DNA from 2 places in the Pseudomonas sp. SMN11 genome. Region 2 is predicted to be linked to the other one. Evidence: predicted binding sites of a transcription regulator. Region 2 holds the regulator's gene; the other holds the start of a gene.

Region 1 (15,246 bases), on a different contig from region 2:
CAGGCGCAAGGTGTTGACGCTGGCACCGCGCCAGCCGACCACGGGCGTGTCGTAGGCTACCGCCCGCACCGTCTCGCCCGGTGACCACACCTGGCGTTGCTGGCCGTGTGTATCGTGCACGGTTTCGACGCTGCCACCGAAACTGATCGGGTAGATTACCTCGGCGCGCTCGAACTCCCAGGGGTTGCCGAAGTCCAGCCAGTTCTCGGTCTGCTCCTGCTGCCACCCATCGACCACTGCCTGGCGGAACAGCCCGTGTTCGTAACGGATGCCATAGCCATGGGCGGCGATGCCCAAGGTCGACATGCTCTCCATGAAGCAGGCTGCCAGGCGGCCAAGGCCACCATTGCCCAAGGCGGCATCCGGTTCGAGCAGGCGAATGCGCTCCAGATCGACGTTCAGGCCTTCGAGGGCATCCCGGGCGATATCCAGCAAGCCGAGGTTGCTCAGGCTGTCGTAGAGCAGCCGGCCGATGAGAAATTCCAGGGAAAGGTAGTAGACCCGCTTCTGGCTGCGTCGATAGGCGCGACGGGTGTGGTCCATCCAGTGGTCGACCATGTGATCGCGCGCGGCCAGAGCGATGGCTTCGAACCAGTCGTGGTCGAAGGCATGCTCCGGATCCTTGCCGACCGCGTAGGTCAGCTTATCCAGTACAGCAGCGCGAAAATCCGCGACTTCGGCGTCACGAGCTTCAGGTTCCTGGGACATGCGGCATCCTCGGGCAAGTTGACGAAAGCGGAGGGAGACTGTTGAGCCTAGACGCTTCGACCAAGAGCGACAGCCAGTGTTCGCGGTTTTCATGAACCTTTGCGCATTCGGTCAAAAGGTTGTTCATAAATTGAACAATTCCGGTATGATCGCGCGCCCCAAGACCGTGATTCACCCCCATAACGATGAAAACGACCCTGATCGCCGCGGCCGAAGTCGACCGCCTCGAGACCTGGCAGCGCTACACCAGCAACATGTGCCATGGCTGCCATTCGACCTGCTGCACCCTGCCGGTAGAGGTGAAGATCAAGGATCTGATCCGCATTGGCGTGGTAGATGAATTCGAGAAAGACGAACCGCCGAAGAACGTGGCCAAGCGTTTGCAGAAGGAAGGCATTATCGAGCGCTTCAATCAGAAGTCGGGGATCTTCACCCTGACCCGGATGAGCAACGACGACTGCATGTACCTGGATCGCAAGAGCCGGCTGTGCACCATCTATGACAAGCGGCCGGATACCTGCCGCAATCACCCCAAGGTCGGGCCGCGGCCGGGGTATTGTGCTTACAAGCCGAAGGTTGTTGGCCGCTGATTCGCCTTTTGATCGGGTGATGGCCACCAGGCGCATGCCTGGGTTGTGATGGTGTGGCGGCGCTCGATCTCATAGGCGCTGAAAATGTCGAGGCGGACCCATGGTGGCCACCTGCAACCTAAAGACAAGCCCATCCCTGCACCACTCCTACTCACATTGATGTTCGCCTTTTCGCGGGTAAACCCGCTCCCACAGGTACGGCGCCGGCCGTGGGCATTGCACATCCCCTGTGGGAGCGGGTTTAACCCGCGAACACCGGCAGAGCCGGTGCCATACACACAAAGACCAGACCAAAAAAAACGCCCCCGACCTTTCGACCGGGGGCGTTTTTATTCAGCCTGAGCTAACTCAGTTCTTGGCTTTCTTGGCAGCGCGGGTACGCTCGCCTTCGTCCAGGATCTTCTTGCGCAGACGGATCGACTTAGGAGTGACTTCGCACAGCTCGTCGTCCTGGATGAATTCCAGAGCCTGTTCCAGGGTGTGGCGAACTGGCGGAACCAGGGCGATGACTTCGTCTTTGCCCGAAGCACGCATGTTGTCGAGCTTCTTGCCTTTGGTCGGGTTCACGCCCAGGTCGTTGTCACGGCTGTTCAGGCCGATGATCTGACCGTTGTAGATCTCCTGGCCGTGTTCGACGAACAGCTTGCCGCGAGCCTGCAGGGTTTCCAGCGAGTAGGTCAGTGCCTTGCCGGTTTCAACCGAAACCAGAACACCGTTCAGACGGCCGGACATCTGGCCCGACTTCATGGTGTCGTAACGATCGAAGATCGAGGTCAGGATGCCTGCACCGTTGGTCAGGGTCAGGAACTGGTTACGGAAACCGATCAGACCACGGGCTGGAATGTTGTACTCCAGGCGCACACGGCCCTTGCCATCCGGCACCATGTTGGTCAGGTCGCCTTTACGCAGACCCATCTCTTCCATGACCTTGCCCTGGGATTCTTCAGGGATGTCGATGGTGACGTTCTCGAACGGCTCCTGCTTGACGCCGTCGACTTCGCGGATGATCACTTCAGGACGGCCCACGGCCATCTCGAAGCCTTCACGGCGCATGGTTTCGATCAGAACGGACAGGTGCAGCTCACCACGGCCCGATACCTTGAACTTGTCAGGGGAATCGGTTTCCTGAACGCGCAGAGCAACGTTGTACAGCAGCTCCTTGTCCAGACGGTCCTTGATGTTACGGCTGGTGACGAACTTGCCTTCCTTACCGCAGAACGGCGAGTCGTTGACCTGGAAGGTCATCGAAACGGTCGGCTCGTCAACGGTCAGCGGCTTCATCGCTTCTACCGCGTCCGGGGCGCACAAGGTGTCGGAGATGAACAGCTCGTCGAAACCGCTGATGCAGACGATGTCGCCAGCCTGGGCTTCTTCGACGTCGACGCGGTGCAGGCCGTGGTGGCCCATCAGCTTCAGGATACGACCGTTACGCTTCTTGCCGTTGGTGTCGATGGCGACAACCGGGGTGTTCGGCTTGACGCGGCCACGGGCGATACGGCCAACGCCGATAACGCCGAGGAAGCTGTTGTAGTCCAGCGCGGAGATCTGCATCTGGAACGAACCGTCACGGTCAACGTCCGGTGCCGGTACGTTGTCGACGATCGACTGGTACAGGGCGGTCATGTCTTCGCCCATGGCGGTGTGGTCCAGACCGGCAATGCCGTTCAGGGCCGAGGCGTAGACGACTTTGAAGTCCAGCTGTTCGTCGGTGGCACCGAGGTTGTCGAACAGGTCGAAGATCTGGTCCAGAACCCAGTCAGGACGCGCGCCCGGACGGTCGACCTTGTTGATCACGACGATCGGTTTCAGGCCGGCTTCGAAAGCCTTCTTGGTCACGAAGCGGGTTTGCGGCATCGGGCCGTCCTGGGCGTCGACCAGCAGCAGCACGGAGTCAACCATCGACATTACACGCTCAACCTCGCCACCGAAGTCGGCGTGGCCGGGGGTGTCGACGATGTTGATGTGGTAGCCGTTCCAGTTGATGGCGGTGTTTTTCGCCAGAATGGTAATACCGCGCTCTTTTTCCTGGTCGTTGGAGTCCATGACGCGCTCGTCGTTGAGCTCGTTACGCTCCAGAGTGCCGGACTGACGCAGGAGTTTGTCGACCAGGGTGGTTTTACCATGGTCAACGTGGGCGATGATGGCGATGTTACGCAGATTTTCGATCACAACTGTATCTCGATCAGAGGATTCGGTTGCCACCTAGTGTAGGCGGCGAATATGTACGCTTTTAGGCTCAGCGGGCCCGATGGTCGGGAGGGCGATGGCGGATGCTGCCGCCATACAGCCCTGGCGTCTTATGTCGGACGATAAACACGCACATTGGCATGTCCCTCACTGAGCAGGTGGTGTGCGTGCAAACGGCTCATCACACCTTTGTCGCAATACAGCAAGTACTGGCGCGTAGGGTCCAGGTGCTTGAACTTGCTGTTGATGGCATAGAACGGCATGGCCTGGACTTCGATACCGTCCAGTGCGAGTGGTTCGTCTTCCTGGGCATCGGGGTGACGAATGTCGATGACGATCTGGCCTGGCAGCGCCTCGACCACTTCCTCGATTTCGATGTCCTTGCCCAGCTCGTCGATCACGTGGTCGATGGAGATGAACTTGGCGCGCTCCAGGGCGCGCTCCAGCACGGCCATGTCGAACTGCTTTTCTTCGTGCTCCATGCGGTGACGCTTGGCATGGGTGGTCGGGTTCACCGAGATCACGCCGCAATATTCCGGCATGTGCTTGGCGAAGTCGGCGGTGCCGATTTCGGTGGCCTGGTCGATGATGTCCTGCTTGTGGCTGGCCAGCAACGGGCGCAGCACCAGCTTGTCGGTGGCCGAGTCGATGATCGACAGGTTCGGCAGGGTCTGGCTGGAGACCTGGGAGATCGCCTCGCCGGTCACCAGCGCGTCGATCTGCAGGCGGTCGGCCATGTGCGCGGCACCGCGCAGCATCATGCGCTTGAGGGTTACGCCCATGTAGCTGTTGTCGACCTTGTTGAGGATCTCGCCGACCACTTCTTCGAACGGCACGCTGATGAACAGCACGCGCTGGCTGCTGCCGTACTTTTTCCACAGGTAGTGGGCCACTTCCATCACGCCCAGCTCGTGGGCACGGCCGCCGAGGTTGAAGAAGCAGAAGTGGGTCATCAGGCCGCGGCGCATCATCTGGTAGGCCGCCACGGTGGAGTCGAAACCACCGGACATCAGCACCAGGGTCTGCTCCAGGGCACCCAGCGGGTAGCCGCCGATTCCGTTGTGCTGGTTGTGGATCACGTACAGGCGCTGATCGCGGATCTCCATACGCACCACGACTTCAGGCGTCTTCAGGTCGATGCCGGCGGCGCCGCACTGCTGGCGCAGCTGGCTGCCGACGTAGCGGTCGACGTCCATAGAGGTGAAGTCGTGATGGCCGCCGCGCTTGCAACGCACCGAGAAGCGCTTGCCGGCCAGCAGGTGGCCGAAGTGGTGCTTGCACTTGGCGACGATGTCGTCGAAGTCGCCCAGCGGGTATTCCTCGACCTGCAGGAAGTGGGTGATACCCGGGGTGCAGGTGAGGCGCTCGATCATCTCGCGCTGGATCTTCTCGTCCTCGACGCGGGTGACCACCTCGAGATTGTCCCAGACACCATCGACCGCGAGCTCAGGATCGAGATCCTTGAGCACGTTGCGGATGTTCTTGCCGAGCTGGCGGATGAAGCGCTTGCGCACCGGCCGGCTCTTGATGGTGATTTCTGGGAAGACTTTGACGATAAGTTTCATTGGGTTAACAGCGCGCGCAGGGCCTGCCGAAAATGAGGGGCGCGAATTATAGCGGAAATTGCTCAGGATTTGACCAACTTTTGATCAGAAGCTTTCAGATAAATGCAGAGGCCAGGTTTTGTGGCGCCTGTGCCGGCCCTTTCGCGGGTAAACCCGCTCCCACAGGGACCACACACGCTTCCAGCACTGTGCAATCCCTGTGGGAGCGGGTTTACCCGGGAAAAGGCCCTCAAAGTAAGCATAGCTTTCGAGCCATGCACTCATTTGGTGCTCAACCCTGAATTCCTGCCTCCTAAGGGTGCACTTTTGTCCGCTACGACCCCAGCAAATGCCCGCAAACGCCCCTTTTTATCTCGCCCTCGCCATTTTCGGGCACTGGCATGCAATTTGCTCCCTTGTGAGGCAGGTAAGCTTGGCCGACTATCCGCGCCCGGCAACACCCTTTTTCCAGAGCAGCGGCCCACCGCGCTCTAGACCCTCCGGAGGACAACATGTCGAAGTCGGTTCAACTCATCAAAGATCATGACGTCAAGTGGATTGATCTGCGTTTCACGGACACCAAGGGCGTACAGCATCACGTGACCATGCCGGCGCGTGATGGCCTGGACGAAGACTTCTTCGAAGTCGGCAAGATGTTCGACGGTTCCTCCATCGCTGGCTGGAAAGGCATCGAAGCGTCCGACATGATCCTGATGCCGGTTGACGAGACCGCCGTTCTGGACCCGTTCACCGAAGAACCAACCCTGATCATCACCTGCGACATCGTCGACCCGTCGAGCATGCAGGGCTACGATCGCGACCCACGTGCGATCGCCAAGCGCGCCGAAGAGTACCTGAAGAGCACCGGCATCGGTGACACCGTCTTCGCCGGCCCAGAGCCAGAGTTCTTCATCTTCGACGAAGTGAAGTTCAAGTCGGACATCTCCGGTTCGATGTTCAAGATCTTCTCCGAGCAAGGCTCGTGGATGTCTGACGCTGACGTGGAAGGCGGCAACAAAGGCCACCGCCCAGGCGTGAAAGGCGGCTACTTCCCGGTTCCGCCGTTCGACCACGACCACGAAATCCGTACCGCCATGTGCAACGCTCTGGAAGAAATGGGCCAGACCGTTGAAGTTCACCACCACGAAGTGGCGACTGCCGGCCAGAACGAAATCGGCGTCAAGTTCAACACCCTGGTGAAGAAAGCTGACGAAGTACAGGCCCTGAAATACGTCGTGCACAACGTTGCCGACGCCTACGGCCGTACCGCCACCTTCATGCCGAAGCCACTGTACGGCGACAACGGCTCGGGCATGCACGTGCACATGTCGATCTGGAAAGACGGCAAGAACACCTTCTCCGGTGAAGGCTATGCTGGCCTGTCCGATACCGCCCTGTACTTCATCGGCGGTATCATCAAGCACGGTAAGGCCCTGAACGGCTTCACCAACCCGTCGACCAACTCGTACAAGCGTCTGGTCCCAGGCTTCGAAGCGCCGGTAATGCTGGCCTACTCGGCTCGCAACCGTTCCGCCTCGATCCGCATTCCTTACGTCGGCAGCCCGAAAGCCCGCCGTATCGAAGCACGCTTCCCGGACCCATCGGCCAACCCGTACCTGGCCTTCGCGGCCCTGCTGATGGCTGGCCTGGACGGCATCCAGAACAAGATCCACCCAGGCGATGCTGCCGACAAGAACCTGTACGACCTGCCACCAGAAGAAGCCAAGGACATCCCGCAGGTTTGCGGCAGCCTGAAAGAGGCCCTGGAAGAGCTGGACAAAGGCCGTGCGTTCCTGACCAAGGGCGGCGTGTTCTCCGACGACTTCATCGATGCCTTCATCGAGCTGAAGAGCGAAGAAGAAATCAAGGTCCGCACCTTCGTGCACCCGCTGGAATACGAACTGTACTACAGCTGCTGATCTGGCTGGCGCCTGGCGCCAATCTGAATCACCGAAAACGGCCTTCTTCTGAAGGCCGTTTTTTGTTTTACGCTCATCGCTTTCAGATACTTCCTACAAGCAAGGCTTACCTGACTGCGCACAATCAAATCTCCGACAATAAGGAGATTGCCATGCGCCCCCTGCCCTTCGTGCTGTTCTTCGTCATACCTCTTTTCGGCTGCAGTTCCCCCTCACAACCCGACCTCAAACCTTTGCTCGCGGCAATAGGGCAGCGCCTGGACCTGGCCTACGCCGTGGCCGTGCACAAATGGGACAATGGCGTGCCAGTCGAGGCCCCGCTGCGAGAACAAGAGGTTCTGCAGCAGGTTCAAGCTGCAGCCCATGACTACGATCTGACTCCCGAACGGGCCGCGGCCTTTTTTGCCGACCAGATCGAAGCCAACAAAATCGTCCAGTACGCCCTGATCGACCGCTGGACGGCACTGGGGAAGCGGCCCCCTCAGCAAGCCCGGAATCTCGCAGATGAATTGCGCCCGCGCCTGGACATGCTCCAGGCGACATTGCTGTTCGAACTGGGCAACCTGGACCGCAAGCCGCTTGACGATTGCCCTCGCCAATTGACCGACGCCCTAGCCGGTCATGCCAGCGACGCGCTCCGGCACATGGCCCTGGTCCGCGCAACCGCACACCTGTGCGTAAAACGCTGACTTCAGCAATGCTCTATATTGGTGCATAAACGTACCAAGCGCTTCGACCTGCAACCCAAAACGGGTCACTTGAAACGATAAATCACGGCAATCTGGTCCGAATAAGCGCAATTCCAGGTCTTTATCAGGCAATTCCGCTTCTTTTCGGAGCCTTGGTTTGTTTCTTGCATTTTCCTGTACAGAGACTGGTATCAGCGGACCCACCGCCTGCCCGGCCACGGCCGCGCCCTGCCTGACAAGCGCCAAAAGAGGTCAACGACGCCTTATGACCATCAGCGATGCACAGCACCGTCTGCTTCTGGACAACCTGACCACCGCAACGCTCCTGCTCAATGCCGAGCTGCGCCTGGAATACATGAACCCGGCTGCGGAAATGCTCCTGGCCGTCAGCGGCCAGCGCAGCCACGGACAGTTCATCAGTGAGCTGTTCACCGAATCGACCGAGGCGCTCAACTCGCTGCGCCAGGCCGTGGAACAGGCGCACCCGTTCACCAAGCGTGAAGCGCAACTGACCTCGCTGACCGGGCAGGCCATCACCGTCGACTATGCCGTGACGCCGATCCTGCATCAGGGCAATACCTTGCTGCTGCTGGAAGTGCACCCGCGTGATCGCTTGCTGCGCATCACCAAGGAAGAAGCCCAGCTGAGCAAGCAGGAAACGACCAAGATGCTGGTGCGCGGCCTGGCCCACGAGATCAAGAACCCGCTCGGCGGTATTCGTGGCGCCGCACAGCTGCTGGCTCGCGAACTGCCCGAAGAGGGGCTGCGCGACTACACCAACGTGATCATTGAAGAGGCCGACCGCCTGCGCAACCTGGTCGACCGCATGCTCGGCTCGAACAAGTTGCCGTCGCTGGCCATGACCAACATCCACGAAGTACTGGAGCGGGTCTGCAGCCTGGTCGAAGCCGAAAGTCAGGGATGCATCACATTGGTGCGCGACTACGACCCAAGCCTGCCGGATGTGCTGATCGACCGCGAGCAGATGATCCAGGCCGTACTGAACATCGTGCGCAACGCGATGCAGGCGATCAGTTCGCAGAACGAGTTGCGCCTGGGTCGCATCACCCTGCGCAGCCGTGCCGTGCGCCAGTTCACCATCGGCCACGTGCGCCATCGCCTGGCGGCGCGTATCGAGATCATCGACAACGGCCCAGGCATCCCTGCGGAACTGCAGGACACGCTTTTCTATCCCATGGTCAGTGGGCGCCCGGACGGTACCGGGCTCGGCCTGGCCATTACCCAGAACATCATCAGCCAGCACCAGGGCCTGATCGAGTGTGAAAGCCACGCAGGGCACACCGCCTTCTCGATCTTCCTGCCCCTGGAACAAGGAGCCACCGCCTCATGAGCCGAAGTGAAACCGTATGGATCGTCGATGATGATCGCTCCATCCGCTGGGTCCTGGAAAAAGCCCTGCAACAGGAAGGCATGACCACCCAGAGCTTCGACAGCGCCGATGGTGTCATGGGCCGCCTAGCCCGCCAGCAGCCTGATGTGATCATTTCCGACATTCGCATGCCCGGCGCCAGCGGCCTCGACCTGCTGGCGCAGATCCGCGAACAGCACCCACGCCTGCCGGTCATCATCATGACCGCCCATTCCGACCTGGACAGCGCCGTGGCGTCGTACCAGGGTGGTGCCTTCGAGTACCTGCCCAAGCCGTTCGACGTCGACGAAGCGGTGTCGCTGGTCAAACGTGCCAATCAGCACGCCCAGGAACAGCAAGGCCTCGATGTACCGCAGGCCTTGGCCCGCACGCCGGAAATCATCGGCGAAGCGCCGGCGATGCAGGAAGTCTTCCGCGCCATCGGCCGCCTGAGTCACTCCAACATCACCGTCCTGATCAACGGTGAGTCCGGTACCGGCAAAGAGCTGGTGGCGCACGCCCTGCACCGCCACAGCCCGCGTGCGGCATCGCCATTCATCGCCCTGAACATGGCGGCCATCCCCAAGGACCTGATGGAGTCGGAGCTGTTCGGCCACGAGAAAGGTGCCTTCACCGGCGCGGCCAACCTGCGCCGCGGCCGCTTCGAGCAGGCCGACGGCGGTACCTTGTTCCTCGACGAGATCGGCGACATGCCAGCCGATACCCAGACCCGCCTGTTGCGGGTGCTGGCCGATGGCGAGTTCTATCGCGTTGGCGGCCACGTGCCGGTGAAGGTCGATGTACGCATCATTGCGGCAACCCACCAGAATCTGGAGTCACTGGTGACGGCCGGCAAATTCCGTGAGGACTTGTTCCATCGCCTCAACGTGATTCGCATCCATATTCCGCGCCTGGCCGACCGCCGCGAGGACATTCCGGCGCTGGCCCGACACTTCCTCGGCCGTGCCGCCCAGGAACTGGCCGTAGAGCCGAAGCTGCTCAAGCCGGAAACCGAAGAGTTCATCCGTAACCTGCCGTGGCCGGGCAACGTGCGCCAGCTGGAAAACACCTGCCGCTGGATCACCGTGATGGCCTCTAGCCGCGAGGTGCTGATCGGCGACCTGCCGCCGGAGCTGCTGAACCTGCCGCAGGACGCAGCACCGGTGACCAACTGGGAACAGGCGCTGCGCCAGTGGGCTGACCAGGCCCTGGCGCGCGGGCAGTCGAATTTGCTCGACAGTGCGGTCCCCAGCTTCGAACGGATCATGATCGAGACCGCGCTCAAGCACACCGCCGGACGCCGGCGTGATGCGGCAGTGCTGCTGGGCTGGGGGCGCAATACCCTGACCCGCAAGATCAAGGAGTTGGGGATGAACGTCGATGGCGGGGATGAGGACGAGGGTGAGGACCACTGATCCCTGTTAACCCGTGAAACCTCTGGGGCCGCTTTTGCGGCCCCAGTCATTTCTGCTTTCCGGTGCACCGATGCTGTGCCCAGTGCACCTCACGAAGGCACAAATCCCCTTGAAACCCGGCCAAATCACCCTGAAAACCCAGTATTCATGGGTTTTAAAAACTGGCACGCCCCCTGCAATAGCTAATACATGTCCAGTTTCGGGGGCCCTGGTACAGGCAGGCCGGGTGACCCCTCTTTTATTCGCAGTAACGCCGCTTTCGGGGACCTCGGTACAGGCAGGCCGGGCCATCCCCTCTTTAATTTGCTGTAAGCCCTTTTGGGGACCTTGGTACAGGCAGGCCGAGATATCCCCTCTTTTATTCGTGCAGCTTCACCTGCACCCGCCAACGCCCAGCGTCCTCTGCACCGGCCCATTCGCCGTGCAGGGGACGCGCGGCAATCACCGTCAGCAACAGCCCCTTGTCACTCTTCTGCAAACGCCAGCCGACCGGCTTGCCCTGCAGGTCCAACTGGCCGCGCTGCGCCTTGCCCTCGGCCTCGAACAAAAGCGCCACGGTGCCTTCTACGTTTTCACCATGCAGCTTGGGCTCTTCGTTGAACCACAGGTCCAAGCCATCCTGCACCACCTCGACCTGTTCCAGCACATGCTCATCAGGAGCAGTCAGACGACCAATCATCAGGCCCACCAACATGCCGAACAGCGCCAGTGAAAGCAGCATGCGTGGCCAGGCCTTCGAACGCAGGTCAGGTTCAGGGGTAGAATGCTCGCCATCTTCACGTTTGGAGCCGTGCATGTTTCACGTCATCCTTTTTCAACCAGAAATTCCGCCGAATACCGGCAACATCATCCGCCTCTGTGCCAACAGCGGTTGCGCCCTGCACCTGATCGAGCCGATCAGCTTTGAACTGGACGACAAGCGCCTGCGCCGTGCCGGGCTGGATTACCACGAGTATGCCACGCTCAAGCGCCACGAAAGCCTGGCCGGATGCCTGGAAAGCCTGGGCAATCCGCGACTGTTCGCCTTCACCACCAAGGGCTCGCACCCGTTCCATGAAGTGGCTTATCAGCCCGGTGATGCGTTCCTGTTCGGGCCAGAGAGCCGCGGCCTGCCGGCCGAAGTACTCGACAGCCTGCCGGCCGAGCAACGCCTGCGCCTGCCGATGCGGCCGGGGTGCCGCAGCCTGAACCTGTCCAATACCGTGGCAGTGACGGTGTATGAAGCCTGGCGGCAAAACGGGTTTGCCGGTAGCTGATCTCTAACCTGTACCGGCCCTTTCGCGGGCATGCCCGCTCCCATAGAGACCGCGCAAAACTTGAAGGTTGTGCAGTATCTGTGGGAGCGGGCGTGTCCGCGAAGATGCCGGTACAGGAAACAAAAAAGCGCCCCGAGAGGCGCTTTTGTGTTACCGGCAGAATTACTGCACGGTCGGCGTTTCGCCAGTTTCCTGCATGCGCTGCAGCTCTTGCGCGTACAGGGCATCGAAGTTGACCGGCGACAGCATCAGGGCCGGGAACGAACCACGGGTCACCAGGCTGTCCAGGGTTTCACGGGCATACGGGAACAGGATGTTTGGGCAGAACGCGCCGAGGGTGTGGCTCATCGACGAAGCGTCGAGGTTCTTGATCAGGAAGATGCCTGCCTGCTGAACTTCAGCGATGAAGGCCACTTCGTCGCCGTTCTTGACGGTCACCGACAGGGTCAGAACCACTTCGTGGAAGTCACCTTCCAGGGCCTTCTGCTTGGTGTTCAGGTCCAGGGCAACGCTCGGCTCCCAGGTCTGACGGAAGATCTGCGGGCTTTTCGGGGCTTCGAACGACAGGTCACGCACGTAGATGCGCTGCATGGAGAACTGAGGGCTGTTGTCTTCTGCAGCAGCGCCGTTGGTCTGTTGGTCAGTCATGGCAGATCCTTAATCCTAATGTTTTTGAATGCAGTGCAAATCAGGCCGCCAGCAGCGCGTCGAGCTTGCCGGCGCGCTCCAGGGCATAGAGGTCATCGCATCCACCGACGTGGGTGCCGCCGATCCAGATCTGCGGCACCGATGTACGGCCGGCCTTCTGGCTCATCTCGGCGCGAACCTGCGGCTTGCCGTCGACCTTGATTTCCTCGAAGGCCACGCCCTTGCTCTCGAGCAGGTACTTGGCGCGCATGCAGTAGGGGCAGTAGTCGCTGGAATAGACGATGACGGGCTTCATATCACTTCACCAGGGGCAGGTTATCGGCTTTCCAGCTGGAAACGCCACCGCTCAGTTTGGCGGCGGTGTAACCAGCCTTGATCAGCTCGCCGCAGACCGCGCCGGACTGCTGGCCCATCGCATCGACGATGATCAAGGTCTTCTCTTTGTGCTTCTCGAGCTCGGTCATGCGGTTGGCGATCTTGTCCTGCGGAATATTCAGCGCACCGACGATGTGGCCGGCGGAGTATTCCTTGGAAGGACGAATGTCGATAACCAGTGCCTTGTCGGCATTGACCAGCGCGGTCAGCTGGCCGTTGCTCAGGCTCTGGCCGCCACGGCGCAGTTCATTGACGAGCAGGGCAACCAGCAGAACCACGAAGATCGCCACCAGGATGTAGTGATCTGTCGCGAATTGAATCAGGTGAGCAACCATCAGCGGTGTTCCAGGCGATTGAAAATGCCGGCCAGTATACACAGCCCCCCAGTGCCACCAAAGCCCGACGGGTCGCCGGTAAAGGTACCTTCATGTTACCGGGCTGCCTGCGCCGGTCGGGCGACAGGACGATTATTCGCCGCTGATGGCGCATTTGCCCTAAAATGCGTGTCTTTATCATCTTTGAACAACCGTGAGTTTGATTGATGACGAGTACGCCCAAACCCCTGGTCCTGATCATCCTGGATGGATTCGGCCACAGCGAAAGCCCCGAATACAACGCCATCTATTCCGCCAACACACCGGTCTATGACCGCCTGCGCGCCACCCAGCCGCATGGCCTGATTTCCGGATCAGGGATGGATGTCGGCCTGCCGGACGGGCAGATGGGCAACTCCGAAGTCGGTCACATGAACCTCGGCGCCGGGCGCGTCGTTTACCAGGACTTCACCCGGGTGACCAAGGCCATCCGCGATGGCGAGTTCTTCCAGAACCCGGTACTCACCGGCGCGGTGGACAAGGCTGCGGGCGCTGGCAAGGCGGTGCACATCCTCGGGCTGCTGTCCGACGGTGGCGTGCACAGCCACCAGGACCACCTGGTTGCCATGGCCGAACTGGCCGCGCAGCGCGGTGCCGAGAAGATCTACCTGCACGCCTTCCTCGATGGCCGTGACACCCCGCCACGCAGCGCGCAATCGTCGATCGAACTGCTCGACGCGACCTTTGCCAAGCTCGGCAAGGGCCGGATCGCCAGCCTGATCGGCCGCTACTTCGCAATGGACCGCGACAACCGCTGGGACCGCGTCAGCGCCGCCTACAACCTGATAGTCGACAGCGTTGCCGACTACACCGCCGACACCGCGCTGGCAGGCCTGGAAGCCGCCTACGCCCGCGAAGAGAACGACGAATTCGTCAAGGCCACGCGCATTGGCGAGGCAGTCAAGGTCGAAGACGGCGACGCTGTGATCTTCATGAACTTCCGCGCCGATCGCGCCCGCGAGCTGTCGCGCGCCTTCGTCGAGCCGGACTTCAACGAATTCCCGCGTGCCCGCCTGCCGAAGATGGCCGCCTACATCGGCCTGACCCAGTACTCGGCAAAGATCGCCGCGCCGGCAGCCTATGCCCCGTCCAGCCTGAACAACGTACTGGGCGAGTACCTGGCAAAGAACGGCAAGACTCAGCTACGCATCGCCGAAACCGAGAAGTATGCGCACGTCACGTTCTTCTTCTCCGGTGGCCGCGAAGAGCCGTTCGAAGGCGAAGAGCGCATCCTGATCCCGTCGCCAAAGGTCGCCACCTACGACCTGCAGCCCGAGATGAACGCCCCTGAAGTGACCGATCGCATCGTCGAAGCCATCGAGCAGCAGCGTTTTGACGTGATCGTGGTCAACTACGCCAACGGCGACATGGTCGGCCACACTGGCGTGTTCGAAGCTGCCGTCAAAGCAGTCGAAGCCCTCGATACTTGTGTCGGACGCATCGTCGAGGCGCTGGAGAAGGTCGACGGCGAAGCACTGATCACAGCCGACCACGGCAACGTCGAGCAGATGGAAGACGCGTGCACCGGCCAGGCGCACACCGCGCACACCAGCGAGCCGGTGCCGTTCATCTATGTCGGCAAGCGCAAGGTGCAGGTCCGCGAAGGCGGTGTGCTGGCGGACGTGGCGCCGACCATGCTGAAACTGCTGGGCCTGGAAAAGCCGGCAGAAATGACCGGTACTTCGATCCTGGTCGACGCCTGATTCAGTGTACCGGGGCCGCCTTGCAGCCCCTTTGCACATGAATTCCAGACAAACGCCCCGCTGCCCCGGCAGCGAGGCGTTTTTTTTGCCTGCCCGCACGGGCATACTAGGCCAGTCTCCATCCTTGGTACGCCAAACCCCATGCTACGCGCCCTGATCCCTTTAGCCCTGTCCTGCCTGCTCAGCCCGGCCTTCGCCGATGAGCGCGCTCAGACCCAGCAGCAACTGGACGCCACCCGCCAGGACATTGCCGAGCTCAAGAAGACGCTGGGCAAGCTCCAGGAAGAAAAGGCCGGCGTGCAAAAAGACCTCAAGGCCACTGAAACCGACATCGGTAATCTGGAGAAGCAGGTGGAGGCCCTGCAACAAGAACTAAAAAAGACCGAGGGCGAGCTGGAGCGCCTTGATACCGAGAAAAAAAAACTCCAGAGCGCCCGCGTTGAACAACAACGGCTGATCGCCATACAGG
Region 2 (15,246 bases):
TCGCCAGCGTGCACTATCGCGTCGAAGGCCCGGTGAAAGAGCCTAAAATCACCTTTGTGAAACCGTTCGATAAATAACTTCGGGAGTGTCCATGAAGGCAGCGGTCATCCAGATGGTCAGCCAGGACGATGTGCTGGCCAACCTGCAGCGTGCGGGCGCACTGCTCGAACAGGCGGCCTTGGGCGGTGCACGGCTGGCGGTGCTGCCGGAAAACTTCGCGGCAATGGGGCGCAAGGACGCCTCTGCCATCGGCCGCGCCGAAGCCATGGGCGAAGGTCCGATCCTGCCATGGTTGAAACGCACCGCACGCGACCTCAGATTATGGATTGTTGCCGGTACCTTGCCGTTGCCGCCACAAGGCCAGCCAGACGCCAAGGCCCATGCCTGTTCGCTGCTGATCGACGAACAGGGCGAAGTGGTGGCGCGCTACGACAAGCTGCACCTGTTCGACGTGGATGTGGCCGACAACCGTGGCCGTTACCGCGAATCCGATGACTACGCCCACGGTGCCCGGGTGGTGGTGGCCGATACGCCGGTAGGGCGCCTGGGGCTCAGCGTGTGTTACGACCTGCGCTTTCCCGAGCTTTACAGCGCATTGCGCGGTGCAGGCGCGGAGTTGATCACGGCACCGGCCGCCTTTACTGCGGTCACAGGTGCTGCGCATTGGGAAGTGCTGATCCGTGCCCGGGCTATCGAGACTCAGTGCTATGTGCTGGCGGCTGCCCAGGGCGGTACCCATCCAGGCCCGCGGGAAACCCACGGCCATGCGGCGATCGTCGACCCTTGGGGGCGGATCGTCGCAGAACAGGCGCACGGCGAAGCGGTATTGCTCGCCGAGCGCGACATTGATGAACAGGCGTCCATCCGGGCGCGCATGCCGGTAACCACGCACCGGCGCTTTTTCTCGCAGGACGCCTTGCGGCCTGCGCACACCTCGGAGTGACTATGAGCCAGATGTTATCCACCGTCAGCGAGCAGCTCCTGGCCCCGGGCGGACTCACCCTCGACAGCCTGCAGAGCGTGCTGGGCGAACTGGCCGGCCCCGGCATCGACGCCGCGGACCTGTATTTCCAGGGCCAGATCTCGGAAACCTGGGCGCTGGAGGACGGCATCGTCAAAGAAGGCAGCTTCAACCTTGACCAGGGCGTGGGTGTGCGTGCCCAGTCCGGTGAAAAGACGGGCTTCGCCTACAGCAATGCGATCAACCTCGAGGCGCTGACCTCGGCGGCCCGTGCTGCACGTTCGATTTCCCGTGCCGGCCAGAACGGCACGGTGCAGGCGTTCCGCAGCCAGGACGTCACTGCGCTGTATGCGCCGGACAACCCGCTGGATGTGCTCAGCCGTGCCGAAAAGGTCGAGCTGCTCAAGCGTGTCGATGCTGCCACCCGCGCCCTCGACCCGCGTATCCAGCAGGTCAGCGTGAGCATGGCCGGGGTCTGGGAGCGCATCCTGATTGCTGCCGCCGACGGTAGCCTGGCCGCCGATGTGCGCCCCTTGGTACGTTTCAATGTCAGCGTCATCGTCGAGCAGAATGGCCGCCGCGAGCGTGGCGGGCAGGGCGGTGGCGGGCGCACTGACTACCGCTTCTTCACTGAAGAGCGCGTCATGGGCTATGCACGCGAAGCGCTGCGCCAGGCGCTCGTCAACCTCGAAGCTATCCCGGCCCCGGCCGGCACGTTGCCGGTGGTACTGGGTTCCGGTTGGTCGGGCGTACTGCTGCACGAGGCGGTCGGCCATGGCCTGGAAGGCGACTTCAACCGCAAGGGCAGCTCGGCATTCAGCGGGCGGATTGGCGAGAAGGTCGCTTCGGAACTGTGCACCATTGTCGACGACGGCACCCTCGAAGGTCGCCGCGGCTCGTTGAGTGTCGATGACGAAGGCACGCCGACCGAATGCACCACGCTGATCGAGAACGGCATTCTCAAGGGCTACATGCAGGACAAGCTCAATGCACGCCTGATGGGCATGGCGGTTACTGGCAACGGCCGCCGCGAGTCCTATGCGCACCTGCCGATGCCGCGCATGACCAACACCTACATGCTGGCCGGCAAGAGCGATCCGCAAGAAATCATCGCTTCGGTGAAGAAGGGTATCTACTGCGCCAACCTCGGCGGTGGCCAGGTCGATATCACCAGCGGCAAGTTCGTGTTCTCGACCAGCGAAGCCTATTTGATCGAAGACGGCAAGATCACTGCACCAGTGAAGGGCGCGACCCTGATCGGCAACGGGCCGGAGGCCATGAGCCGGGTGTCGATGGTCGGTAATGACCTGGCGCTGGACAGTGGTGTGGGAACGTGCGGCAAGGATGGGCAATCGGTGCCGGTAGGCGTCGGGCAGCCGACCTTGAAGCTGGATGCGATTACCGTGGGCGGTACTGGCGCTTGATGGATGTCCGGGGGCTGCAAGGCAGCCCCAGACGGCGAGAGTCAGCGCAGACCGCGCTGCATCTCGTCGAGATCGCGGATGTACTTGAACACCTTGCGCGCAGCGGCAGGCGGTTTGTTCCGCGCCTTTTCGTGCTGGGCATGACGGATCAGCGAGCGCAGTTGCTGGCGATCGGTCTCGGGGTATTCGTTGACGAAACGCTCGAGGTCTTCGTCGTTACCGTCGATCAGGCGGTCGCGCCAGCGCTCCAGGTTGTGGAAGCGCTCGTTGTACTGGCGGCTGGAGCTGTCGATCTGCTCGAGCACGGCGTGGATGGCGTCCAGGTCCTGGTCGCGCATCAGCTTGCCGACGAACGACATGTGACGTTTGCGTGCACCGTGGGCGGTGTGCTTGCTGGCATCGGCCAGGGCCTTGCGCAGCTCGTCGGTGAGCGGCAGGCGCGCCAGGGTATCGGCCTTGACCGTGGTCAGGCGCTCGCCGAGTTCGACCAGCGCATGCAGCTCGCGCTTGATCTGGGTTTTGCTTTTTTCGCCGTCGAAGGCGTCGTCGTATGAATCAACCATGGTGGCAGTCCGCTAGAAATCGCCGCCATGATAACCAGTCGGGGGCCGCTTGTCCGGCCCGGTCGTAGAATGACCTTTGCCGAACGCAGAATTTGAGTGGAGAAAACCATGAGTGCAGTCCAGAGCGTAGGCCCCAAGGACCTGCCAGCGTTGCAGGAGCAGGTCGAGGCGATCATTGCAGAAGCACGCAAGCAAGGCGCCAGTGCCTGCGAAGTGGCCGTGTCGCTGGAGCAGGGCCTGTCCACCACGGTGCGCCAGCGCGAGGTCGAGACGGTCGAGTTCAACCGCGACCAGGGCTTCGGCATCACCCTCTATGTCGGCCAGCGCAAGGGTTCGGCCAGCACCTCGGCCAGTGGCCCGGATGCCATCCGTGAAACCGTGGCCGCCGCTTTGGCGATTGCCAGGCATACCTCCGAGGACGAATGCTCGGGCCTGGCTGACGCCGCGCTGATGGCCCGCGAGATCCCCGACCTCGACCTCTATCACGACTGGGATATCGAGCCGGAGAAGGCCATCGAGATGGCGCTGACCTGCGAGGCTGCGGCATTCGATGCCGACAAGCGCATCCTCAATGCCGATGGCACCACGTTGAACACTCACCAGGGTTGCCGCGTGTACGGCAACAGCCACGGCTTCATTGGTGGCTACGCCTCGACCCGGCACAGCCTCAGCTGCGTGATGATCGCCGAAGGCGACGGCCAGATGCAGCGTGACTACTGGTATGACGTGAACCGCCAGGGCAATTTGCTGGCCGACCCGCGCAGCATTGGCGTGCGCGCCGCCCAGCGTGCCGCCAGCCGCCTCGGTGCGCGCCCCGTGCCGACCTGCGAGGTCCCCGTGCTGTTCTCCGCCGAGCTGGCGGGTGGCTTGTTCGGCAGTTTCCTGTCGGCCATCTCGGGCGGCAACCTGTACCGCAAGTCTTCGTTCCTCGAGGGTAGCATCGGTCAGCGCCTGTTCCCGTCCTGGCTCACCCTCGACGAGCGTCCGCACATCCCGCGGGCATTGGGCAGCGCTGCATTCGACGGTGACGGGCTGGCGACTTACGCCAAGCCGTTCGTCGACAAAGGCGAACTGGTGTCGTACCTGCTGGGTACCTACTCCGGGCGCAAACTGGGCTTGCCGAGCACTGCCAACGCCGGGGGCGTGCACAACCTGTATGTCACCCATGGCGTAGAAGACCAGGCGGCGCTGATCCGGCGCATGGGCCGTGGCCTGCTGGTGACCGAGCTGATGGGCCATGGCTTGAACATGGTCACCGGCGATTATTCGCGCGGCGCGGCGGGCTTCTGGGTCGAGAATGGCGAGATCCAGCATGCAGTGCAGGAAGTGACCATTGCCGGCAATATGAAGGACATGTTCCAGCAGATTGTCGCGATTGGCAGTGATCTTGAAACGCGGAGCAATATCCACACAGGGTCGGTGCTGATCGAGCGGATGACCGTCGCTGGTAGCTGACATCGCCAGAAAAGCCCACCGACATTGAAACCCGGCCTTCGCGCCGGGTTTTTTCTTTCATCACCTTCCTCTTGAAGTGATTCTGTTTATCACCTAATAATGAATATCATTATCCAGTAACCCGGCGATGATGTTCATGAAACCCGTCCTCCGCGAACTGCCCTACCTGGAAAACTGGCGCTGGCTCAGCCGGCGCATCCGCTGCGCGCTAGAACCCGACGAACCGCGCCTGATCGAGCACTACCTGGCCGAAGGCCGTTACCTAGTGTGCTGCACCGAAACGTCGCCATGGACCGTCGCACTGACCTCCTTCCGCCTGCTGCTGGATACCGCCTGCGACCGCATGTTGCCGTGGCACTGGCGCTGCCTGTGCCTGGACCAGGCCTGGCGCCCACTGCTCGATCTGCGCAACCTCGATCGCCGCGAGCAGAACCAGCGCTGGCAGCCCTATGCCTTGCAGCTGGCCAACTGCCGGCTGCTGCCGTCGATTTCTCCCGATGAACTGATGCAAGGATTTGAAGATGAGTGATACCCGTATCGAGCGTGACAGCATGGGCGAGCTGCAGGTACCGGCCAAGGCCCTGTACGGCGCCCAGACCCAGCGCGCGGTCGACAACTTCCCGATCAGCGGCCAGCGCATGCCGGCCCAGTTCATCCGCGCCCTGTTGCTGGCCAAGTCCGCTGCGGCCAAGGCCAACATCGAGCTGGAGCAGCTGTCGGCAGGGCAGGGCCAGGCCATCGTCAAGGCGGTCGAGCAACTGCTGGCCGAAGATTTCATCCAGCACTTCCCGGTTGATGTGTTCCAGACCGGCTCCGGCACCAGCTCGAACATGAACGCCAACGAGGTCATCGCCACCCTGGCCAGCCGCGTGCTCGGTGAAGCGGTCAACGCCAACGACCACGTCAACTGCGGGCAGAGCAGCAACGACATCATCCCCACCACCATCCATGTCAGTGCCGCGCTGGCGTTGCGTGAGCAGCTGTTGCCTGCGCTGAGCCACCTCGTTCAGGTGATCGAGGCCAAGTCGTCCCAGGTGCATCAGTATGTGAAGACTGGCCGCACCCACCTGATGGATGCCATGCCGGTGCGCATGAGCCAGGTTCTCGACGGCTGGGCTGCGCAGATCAATGGCGCCAAGGCACACCTGGAAGCGACCCTGCCAAGCCTGCAGGCTCTGGCCCAGGGCGGCACCGCGGTAGGCACCGGGATCAACGCCCACCCGCAGTTCGCTGCTGGCTTCGCACGGCAGTTGAGCGGTCTGACCAAGGTCGAGTTCACCCCCGGCCATAACCTCTTCGCGCTGATCGGCTCCCAGGACACTGCCGTGGCGTTGTCTGGCCAGCTCAAAACGACTGCCGTGGCGCTGATGAAGATCGCCAACGACCTGCGCTGGATGAACTCTGGCCCCTTGGCCGGCTTGGGTGAAATCGAGCTTCAGGGCCTTCAGCCGGGCTCCTCGATCATGCCGGGCAAGGTCAACCCGGTGATCCCGGAAGCCACTGCCATGGTCGCTGCCCAGGTGATCGGCAATGACGCCACCATCGCTGTGGCCGGCCAATCGGGCAACTTCGAGCTGAACGTGATGCTGCCGGTGATCGCCCGCAACCTGTTGGAGAGCATCGAGCTGATGGCCAATGCCAGCCGCCTGCTGGCCGACAAAGCCATTGCCAGCTTCAAGGTCAACGAGGGCAAGCTCAAGGAGGCCTTGGCCCGCAACCCGATCTTGGTTACCGCGCTGAATCCGATTATCGGCTACCTCAAGGCCGCCGAAATCGCCAAGACCGCCTACCAGCAGGGCCGCCCGATCATTGATGTAGCGCTGGAGCACACCGACCTGTCGCGCGATCAGCTCGAGGCACTGCTGGACCCGGAAAAGCTCACCGCTGGTGGCATCTGACACGTCACAGCGCCCAGAGGAAACATCGTCATGCAGCACTGGAAACGCACGACCGAGACGGCCAACCGCCTGTTCGAACAGGGCGAGCTGGTCGACGCCCGGGAGCACTACCTGCAAGCACTGGCCCTGGCTCAGGTGCTGTTCGAGCGCTGGCATGACGTCGATGAGGCGGTGGCCGCGCTGGTCATCGCCCATCACAACCTGGCCGACCTGCACCTGCGCCTGAACCAGCCGCACGAGAGTGCCGACTACCTGTGTGCCGCCCATCAGCGATTGCTCCAGGCCAGCCAGGAAGCCCGCTTGCCGCAGGCGCTGCGTGATGCCGCGCTGCGCCACAGCGGCCGCACCTACACCGAACTGCTGAGTTTCATTGCCGAGTACGGCCAGTACCCGCGTACCGAGCGCCTGCTCAACCGCCACGGCGCCGAGACCAGTGAGCTCGCTACCGCGCCGAACCTGGCGCCCAGAACCCCTGCCTACGGAATCCATTGATATGCCGCATACCTTGCCTGCACTGACTTACGCCTACGATGCGCTGGAACCACACATCGACGCGCAAACCATGGAGATCCACCACACTAAGCACCACCAAACCTACGTCAATGGCCTGAACGCGGCCATCGAGGGCACTGAGTGGGCCGAATGGCCGGTCGAAAAACTGGTCGCAGCGGTCCAGCATCTGCCTGAGAACCTGCGTGGTGCAGTCACCAATCACGGCGGGGGCCACGCCAACCACAGCCTGTTCTGGACGGTCATGTCGCCCCACGGGGGTGGTCAGCCACAAGGCCAGCTGGCCACGGCCATCGAAGCAGAGCTGGGTGGCTTCGAAACATTCAAGGAGGCTTTCACCAAAGCGGCGCTGACCCGTTTTGGTAGCGGCTGGGCGTGGCTCAGTGTCACCCCGCAGAACAAGCTGGTGGTGGAAAGCAGTGGCAACCAGGACAGCCCGCTGATGCACGGCAATACGCCGATCCTCGGCCTGGACGTGTGGGAGCACGCCTATTACCTGAAGTATCAGAACCGTCGCCCGGAATACATTGGCGCCTTCTACAACGTGATTGACTGGGCGGAAGTGGATCGCCGCTATCACGAAGCTCTGAAGTGAGTCGGCCCGGTATGCGCTCTGAGGTGATGTCTGTCAGCAGTGTGCGCCTGTTCCGCTTGGCGCTGGGAACCTTGCTGCTGCTGGCCGGTACAGCGCTGCTGCTGGCCCGTGGCATTGCCTGGCTGGACCTGGAACCGCGCATGTTGCGTGCCCTGGAGGGCGGTGCACTGTGCGCATTGGGTACGGCGCTGGGCGCAGTACCGGTGCTGGTGATTCGCAACATGCCGGTGGCCTTGGCCGATACCTTGCTGGGCTTTGGGGCGGGAGTGATGCTGGCGGCGACGGCGTTCTCGCTCATCATCCCTGGGCTGGATGCCGCCAAGGCCATCGGTTTCAGCCCTTGGGGCGCCGGTGGCCTGATCAGCTTCGGCCTGATGCTCGGCGCCCTGTGCCTGTTCCTGGTCGACCTCAAGGTCTCCGGTGCTTCCCCGGAGGCGCTGGTCGGCACCGAAAATCAGCCGGTCATCGCCGCGAGGATCTGGTTGTTCGTGATCGCCATCATTGCCCACAACATTCCCGAAGGCATGGCCATCGGTGTGTCTGCCGGGGGCGGCATGGCCGACGCTGATAGCCTGGCCATGGGCATAGCCTTGCAGGATGTGCCTGAGGGGCTGGTGATAGCGTTGGTACTGGCGGGAGCAGGGATGCCACGGTTCAAGGCATTCCTGATCGGTGCCGCCTCTGGCCTGGTCGAGCCGCTGGCTGCAGTGGTCTGTGCCTGGCTGGTGAACATGGCGGAGTTGCTGTTACCGGTGGGCCTGGCCTGTGCGGCCGGGGCGATGCTGCTGGTGGTGACCCAGGAGATCATTCCCGAGTCGCGCAGCAACGGGAATCACCGCTTGGCCAGCCTAGGGCTGTGCATCGGCTTTTGCTTGATGATGGTGATGGATACCGCGATGTCGTGATTCCTTTAGGAGCGGCCTTGTGTCGCGAAAGGGCTGCGAAGCGGCCCCAGGATTTCAGCACGGATGCAAAATTGCTGGGGCCGCTTCGCAGCCCTTTCGCGACACAAGGCCGCTCCTACAGATGCCAAGCCACCTTTTTGGCTACTCGCCTTCGTCGAAATAGTTGTTGATCAATGCCACCAGCGCTTCCAGCGCATCGTTATCCTGCTCCCCTTCGGTCAGCAGGTGCACTTGAGTACCTTTGCCCGCCGCCAGCATCATCACCGCCATGATGCTTTTGCCGTCCACCATCTTGTCGGGTGCGCGGCCAACGCGGACCTGACAGGGATACTTGCCGGCCACGCCGACGAACTTGGCTGCCGCCCGGGCATGCAGGCCCAGCTTGTTGATGATGGTGATTTCGCGGGCGGGCATCGTGCGGTGGATCCTGTGGGCTAGAGGTCGCGGTGGCGAACCTGGACGTTTTTCAGGGATTGCTGCAACAGCTGGCCGAGGCGTTCGGTGATGTAGACCGAGCGGTGGTGACCACCTGTGCAGCCAATGGCGATGGTGACATAGGCGCGGTTGCTGGCAGCAAAGCGTGGCAGCCATTTGAGCAGGTAGCTGGAAATATCGTTGAACATTTCTTCCACGTCCGGCTGTGCGGCGAGGTAGTCGATGACTGGCTGCTCCAGGCCTGAATGCTCGCGCAGCTCTGGCTTCCAGTACGGGTTGGGCAGGCAGCGTACGTCGAACACCAGGTCGGCATCGACCGGCATACCGCGCTTGAAGCCGAACGATTCGACCAGGAAGGCAGTGCCGGGCTCGGGCTGATTGAGCAAGCGTAGCTTGATCGAATCGCGCAGCTGGTAGAGGTTGAGGCTGGTGGTGTCGATCTTCAGGTCGGCAAGGTCGGCAATCGGCCCCAGCAGTTCGCTTTCTACCCGGATCGCTTCGGCGAGCGAGCGGTCGGCATTGGTCAGCGGGTGGCGACGGCGGGTTTCCGAGAAGCGCTTGAGCAGCGTGTCCTCGTCGGCATCCAGATAAAGCACATCACACTGGATGTGGCGTGCGCGGGCCTCCTCGAGCAGTTCGGGGAAGCGTGACAGATGGCTTGGCAAGTTGCGTGCATCAATACTGACCGCCACCCGAGGCTGCAACAGCTCGGTGTTCATCAGCGCGTTCTCTGCCAGCTGAGGCAGCAGCCCGGCCGGCAGATTGTCAATGACGTAGAAACCGTTGTCTTCCAGTACATCGAGGGCGGTGCTCTTGCCGGAGCCGGACCGGCCACTGACGATGATCAGGCGCATATTCAGTGCTCGTTCTGTGCGTCCAGGACAACCTGGTACAGGGCCTCGCTGCTACCGGCGGCACGCAGGCGATCGCGGACCTCCTTGCGATCGAGCATGCTGGCGATCTGGCGCAGCAGTTCAAGATGGGCATCGGTGGCCGCCTCTGGCACCAGCAGGACGAACAGCAGATCCACCGGGGCGCCATCGATGGCGTCGTAGTCGATCGGCGCGTCCAGGTGCAACAGTGCACTTACCGGGGCAGAGCAGCCTTCAAGTCGGCAGTGGGGAATGGCAATGCCATTGCCAAAGCCGGTAGAACCCAGTTTTTCGCGAGCGATGAGCTTTTCGAAGACGTCTTGCATCGCAAGCTCGGGCACTTGCTCGGCAATCAGGTTGGCGACCTTTTCCAGGGCGCGCTTCTTGCTGCCGCCCGGCACGTTCACCAGGGAACGGCCGGGGGTCAGGATGGTTTCAAGTCGGATCATGGATGAGAGGGATCAGCGGGCGGCTGCACCTTGCAGCAGGCTTTGCTGTTTTTCCTTGTGTTTTTTCAGTTGGCGGTCGAGCTTGTCGGCCAAGGCGTCGATCGCTGCATACATGTCTTCGTGTTCCGCGTTGGCAACCACTTCACCGCCTGGAATCTGCAGGGTCGCCTCGACCTTCTGCTGCAGCTTCTCGACTTTCATGATGACCTGCACGTTGGTGATCTTGTCGAAGTGACTCTCCACGCGAGCGAGCTTTTCAAGCACGTAATCGCGCAGTGGCTGGGTGACTTCTACATGCTGTCCACTGATATTGACTTGCATACAGCTTCTCCTTTGTTGCCCGTGCATAAAGAGGCAGGTCTTGCACCTGCCCCACAAACGCTGTGGCACATCCGGGGGCTACATCAGTCGCTTGCGCTCGCTCGACGGTGCGATGCCGAGGGACTCGCGGTACTTGGCGACGGTGCGACGGGCTACCTGGATGCCTTGTGCCTCCAGTAAACCAGCGATCTTGCTGTCACTCAATGGCTTTTTCTGATTTTCCGCGGCAACCAGTTTCTTGATGATCGCGCGGATAGCCGTAGATGAGCATTCTCCGCCTTCGGCGGTGCTGACGTGGCTGGAGAAAAAGTATTTCAGTTCGTAGATGCCACGCGGGGTGTGCATGTATTTCTGCGTGGTCACCCGCGAAATGGTCGACTCGTGCATGCCCACTGCTTCGGCGATGTCATGCAGGACCAGCGGTTTCATCGCTTCGTCGCCGTGGTCGAGGAAGCCGCGCTGGTGCTCGACGATCTGCGTGGCGACCTTCATCAGCGTTTCGTTACGGCTTTGCAGGCTCTTGATGAACCAGCGTGCCTCTTGAAGCTGGTTGCGCATGAAGGTGTTGTCGGCGCTGGTGTCGGCGCGGCGAACGAAACCTGCGTACTGCGGGTTGACCCGCAGGCGCGGGATCGCTTCCTGGTTCAGCTCGACCAGCCAGCGGTCGCTGTCCTTGCGCACGATCACGTCAGGCACCACGTATTCCGGCTCGCTCGACTCGATTTGCGAACCGGGCCGCGGGTTGAGGCTCTGCACCAGCTCGATCACCTGGCGCAGTTCGTCTTCCTTGAGCTTCATGCGGCGCATCAGCTGGCTGTAGTCGCGGCTGCCGAGCAGGTCGATGAAGTCGGTGACCAGGCGCTTGGCTTCGCTCATCCAGGGCGTGCCGGCAGGCAGTTGACGCAATTGCAGCAGCAGGCACTCGCCCAGGGAGCGGGCGCCGACACCGGCCGGCTCGAACTGCTGAATGCGGTGCAGTACCGCTTCTACCTCGTCGAGTTCGATGTCCAGCTCCGGGTCGAAGCCTTCGCAGATTTCTTCGAGGGAATCTTCCAGGTAGCCCTGGCCGTTGATGCTGTCGATCAGGGTGATGGCGATCAGGCGGTCGGTATCGGACATCGGGGCCAGGTTCAGCTGCCACAGCAGGTGGCTCTGCAGGCTTTCGCCGGCCGATGTGCGGGTGGTGAAGTCCCACTCGTCGTCATCGTTGCTCGGCAGGCTGCTGGCGCTGGTCTGATAAATATCTTCCCAGGCGGTGTCGACTGGAAGCTCGTTAGGGATTCGCTCGCTCCACTCACCGTCTTCCAGGGTTTCGGCGCTGCTGGTGCTTTCCTGGAAGCTGTTTTCCTGGACTTCGGCGGCCGGCTTGTTTTCGGCGTTGTCCGCCATCGGGTCGCTGTTGTCGAAGTCGTCGCCGTCTTCCTGACGTTCGAGCATCGGATTGGACTCCAGCGCTTCCTGGATTTCCTGCTGGAGGTCCAGGGTAGAGAGCTGAAGTAGGCGGATGGCCTGTTGCAACTGCGGGGTCATCGTCAGTTGCTGGCCCATTTTTAGGACGAGCGATGGTTTCATGGCTGGGGCTTAATACCTTGTTCGCCGGCGCGCATGCGCCATCCACTACACGAGGGCGCCGGAGCGCCAAATTCAAGCAAGTTTTATGCCTCAAATTGTAGCGTTTGCCTAGAGCACTGTAACAACTTAAGCCCCGACAGGGCGTTAATGCCAGTGCTCCAGGCAGGTCCCGGGGATCAGAGTCGGAACTCGTGGCCCAGGTAGACCTCCTTGACCAGGTCGTTGGCAAGGATGGTCTCGGCGTCGCCTTCGGCGATCAGTCGACCGTCGTTGACGATGTAGGCGGTCTCGCAGATATCCAGGGTTTCACGGACGTTGTGGTCGGTGATCAGCACACCGATACCCTTGGCCTTGAGGTGGTGGATGATCTGCTTGATGTCGCCGACGGAGATCGGGTCGACACCGGCAAACGGTTCGTCCAGCAGGATGAACTTCGGTGCGGTAGCCAGGGCCCGGGCAATTTCGACGCGGCGGCGTTCGCCACCGGAAAGGCTCATGCCGAGGTTGTCGCGGATGTGGCTGATGTGGAACTCCTGCAGCAGGCTTTCCAGTTCCTTGCGTCGGCCTTCACGGTCGATGTCCTTGCGGGTCTCGAGAATGGCCATGATATTGTCGGCCACCGACAGCTTGCGGAAGATCGAGGCTTCCTGCGGCAGGTAGCCGATACCGGCGCGGGCGCGGCCGTGCATAGGCTGGTGACTGACATCGAGGTTGTCGATCAGTACGCGCCCCTGGTCGGCCTGGACCAGCCCCACAATCATGTAGAAGCAGGTGGTCTTGCCGGCGCCGTTGGGGCCGAGCAAGCCGACGATCTGCCCGCTGTCGATCGACAGGCTGACATCACGCACGACTTGCCGCCCCTTGTAGCTCTTGGCCAGGTGCTGGGCTTTGAGGGTTGCCATTTACTCGGCCTTCTTCTTCGGCTGGATCACCATGTCGATGCGCTGACGTGGTTGAGTCACGTTGCCACCACGACCGGCGGTCGCAACCTGGGTCTTGGTGTTGTAGACGATCTTTTCGCCTTCGGTGGTATTGCCTTCGTTCTCGACCTTGGCGCGGTCAGTGAGGATCACCGTGTCTTTCTGCGCCTGGTACTGGATGGTTACCGCCCAGCCTTTCATCTTGTCAGGCTTGGCCGCAGTCTGCTGCTGCTCGAAGTACGCCAGGTTGCCCACCGAGGTCACCACGTCGATGTCGCCATTGGCGGCACGGGTCATGGTCACGGTGTTGCCTTTGATCATCATCGAGCCCTGGGTGATGATCACGTCGCCGGTGTAGGTGGCCACGCCCTGCTTGTCATCCAGGTGCGCGTTGTCGGCCTGGATGCGGATGGGCTGGTCACGGTCGTTCGGCAGGGCGAAGGCGCTCGCGCTTCCCAGTGCTGCTGCGCTCAGGCTGAGCAAAAGGGGGAGGGTTTTAACGAGCCTCATACTGTCCTCTTACGTTAGAGAGCAAGTCGATCTTGCTTTCTTTCAAATACGCTTTCATTCCCTTGCCTGTGGTTGTGCCACCGGCGCCGTCGATTCTAACGGCTTGCTCGGTCTGCGCATATTGCTTCTGCGGGAATACGGTCATGCGCGAGCTGGTAATGATGGTATCGCGCTGTTTTTCGTCGGTGCGGGCAATCCGTACCTGGTCGATCAGTTCGACTTCGCTGCCGTCAGGGTTGACCTCGGCGCGCACGCTCTGCACGTGCCATGGGTACTGAGTGCCGCGGTACATGTGCAGGTCGGGCGCGGTCACCAGTGTGACCTCGCTGGCCTTGAGGTGTTCGACCTTGTCGGCAGTCATTTCGTATTGCAGCTTGCCGTCGGGGAGGAACTGCACGCTGTGCGCGTTGATCGCGTAATAGTCGATGGCACTTTCGTCAACCTGGGCTACCGGCTTTTCGAGGAAGCTCTCGGGGCTGACATTCCAGTAGCCGACTGCTGCCAGCACCGCGGCGATCACCGCGAGCAACGCAATGTTGCGGGCTTTCTTGCTGAACATGGGCAACCTTACAGATAGTTGGCGTTGGCAGCGTCCAGGGTGCCCTGGGCCTGCATGATCAGTTCGCAGAACTCGCGTGCAGCACCTTCGCCGCCGCGTGCCTGGGTTACGCCGTGGGCGTGCTGGCGAACGAACGGTGCGGCGTTGGCTACGGCAATACCCAGGCCGACCCGGCGGATTACCGGTAGGTCGGGGAGGTCGTCGCCCAGGTAGGCTACCTGTTCATAGCTTAGGCCCAGTTCGGCGAGCAGGCCGTCGAGCACTACCAATTTGTCTTCGCGACCCTGGTAAAGGTGAGGAATGCCGAGGTTTTTCGCCCGGCGCTCCACCACTGGGGTCTTGCGCCCGCTGATGATTGCCGTCGTTACGCCCGAGGCCATGAGCATCTTGATACCCTGGCCATCAAGGGTGTTGAAGGTCTTGAACTCGCTGCCATCTTCGAGGAAGTACAGGCGGCCGTCGGTCAGCACGCCGTCAACGTCGAAAACGGCGAGTTTGATTGCCTTGCCGCGTTGCATGAGATCTTGGGTCATCGATTGGTTCTCCTTTACATCACGCCGGCGCGCAGCAGGTCGTGCATGTTCAGGGCGCCGGTCGGGCGGTCGTCCTTGTCCACGACCACCAGGGCGCTGATCTTGTGGTCTTCCATGATCTTCAGGGCCTCGGCGGCGAGCATTTCGGCACGAGCCGTCTTGCCGTGCACGGTCATCACCTGGTCAATCAGAGTGGTGTGCACGTCGATGTTGCGGTCCAGGCTGCGGCGCAGGTCGCCGTCGGTGAAGATCCCGGCCAGCTTGCCATCGGCGCCCACGATCACGGTCATGCCCAAACCTTTGCGGGACATTTCAAGGAGCGCGTCCTTGAGGAGTGTGCCGCGCTGCACCTGGGGCAATTCATCACCGGCGTGCATGACATTCTCGACCTTCAGCAGCAGACGACGGCCCAACGCACCGCCAGGGTGCGAGAAGGCGAAGTCTTCTGCGGTGAAACCACGGGCTTCGAGCAGGGCGATGGCCAGTGCGTCCCCCAGCACCAGTGCCGCGGTGGTGGAGGAGGTCGGGGCCAGGTTCAGCGGGCAGGCTTCCTGGGTGACGCTGGCGTCGAGATTGACCTCGGCGGCCTGGGCCAAGGGCGAGTCCGGGTTGCCGGTCAGGCTGACCAGCTGGATCCCCAGGCGCTTGATCAGCGGCAGGAGGGTCACGATCTCGGCGGTGCTGCCGGAGTTGGACAGGGCCAGGATGACGTCATCGCGGGTGATCATGCCCATGTCGCCATGGCTGGCTTCAGCCGGATGCAC

The links. Region 2 encodes sigma-54, which starts transcription at its own class of promoters, with help from an activator protein. Its sites were predicted from a motif close to ANTGGCATNNANNTTGCTNT; they were not measured.
Region 1: a site for sigma-54 is predicted at 5,425-5,444, ahead of glnA (type I glutamate--ammonia ligase). Genes of this name have one in related genera too.

The regions. Positions count from the first base shown of each region.
Region 1 covers NZ_JBKGGW010000004.1:137,765-153,010, reverse strand. Annotated here, with positions in the region: gene ACLEJU_RS06410 (glycogen/starch/alpha-glucan phosphorylase) at 1-708, opposite strand, end outside; gene ACLEJU_RS06405 (YkgJ family cysteine cluster protein) at 894-1,298, shown strand; gene typA (translational GTPase TypA) at 1,647-3,467, opposite strand; gene thiI (tRNA uracil 4-sulfurtransferase ThiI) at 3,596-5,050, opposite strand; gene glnA (type I glutamate--ammonia ligase) at 5,542-6,948, shown strand; gene ACLEJU_RS06385 (chorismate mutase) at 7,101-7,637, shown strand; gene glnL (nitrogen regulation protein NR(II)) at 7,903-8,988, shown strand; gene ntrC (nitrogen regulation protein NR(I)) at 8,985-10,421, shown strand; gene ACLEJU_RS06370 (hypothetical protein) at 10,780-11,217, opposite strand; gene trmL (tRNA (uridine(34)/cytosine(34)/5-carboxymethylaminomethyluridine(34)-2'-O)-methyltransferase TrmL) at 11,216-11,677, shown strand; gene secB (protein-export chaperone SecB) at 11,840-12,325, opposite strand; gene grxC (glutaredoxin 3) at 12,366-12,620, opposite strand; gene ACLEJU_RS06350 (rhodanese-like domain-containing protein) at 12,622-13,035, opposite strand; gene gpmI (2,3-bisphosphoglycerate-independent phosphoglycerate mutase) at 13,242-14,777, shown strand; gene ACLEJU_RS06340 (murein hydrolase activator EnvC family protein) at 14,919-15,246, shown strand, end outside.
Region 2 covers NZ_JBKGGW010000012.1:106,664-121,909, forward strand. Annotated here, with positions in the region: gene ACLEJU_RS13290 (YhdP family protein) at 1-77, shown strand, start outside; gene ACLEJU_RS13295 (carbon-nitrogen hydrolase family protein) at 92-943, shown strand; gene tldD (metalloprotease TldD) at 946-2,385, shown strand; gene yjgA (ribosome biogenesis factor YjgA) at 2,427-2,948, opposite strand; gene pmbA (metalloprotease PmbA) at 3,057-4,403, shown strand; gene ACLEJU_RS13315 (hypothetical protein) at 4,531-4,932, shown strand; gene ACLEJU_RS13320 (class II fumarate hydratase) at 4,925-6,301, shown strand; gene ACLEJU_RS13325 (hypothetical protein) at 6,332-6,793, shown strand; gene ACLEJU_RS13330 (superoxide dismutase) at 6,795-7,406, shown strand; gene ACLEJU_RS13335 (ZIP family metal transporter) at 7,418-8,311, shown strand; gene ACLEJU_RS13340 (HPr family phosphocarrier protein) at 8,453-8,725, opposite strand; gene rapZ (RNase adapter RapZ) at 8,746-9,600, opposite strand; gene ptsN (PTS IIA-like nitrogen regulatory protein PtsN) at 9,603-10,067, opposite strand; gene hpf (ribosome hibernation-promoting factor, HPF/YfiA family) at 10,080-10,388, opposite strand; gene ACLEJU_RS13360 (RNA polymerase factor sigma-54) at 10,467-11,960, opposite strand; gene lptB (LPS export ABC transporter ATP-binding protein) at 12,137-12,862, opposite strand; gene lptA (lipopolysaccharide transport periplasmic protein LptA) at 12,863-13,390, opposite strand; gene lptC (LPS export ABC transporter periplasmic protein LptC) at 13,377-13,949, opposite strand; gene ACLEJU_RS13380 (KdsC family phosphatase) at 13,958-14,482, opposite strand; gene ACLEJU_RS13385 (KpsF/GutQ family sugar-phosphate isomerase) at 14,497-15,246, opposite strand, start outside.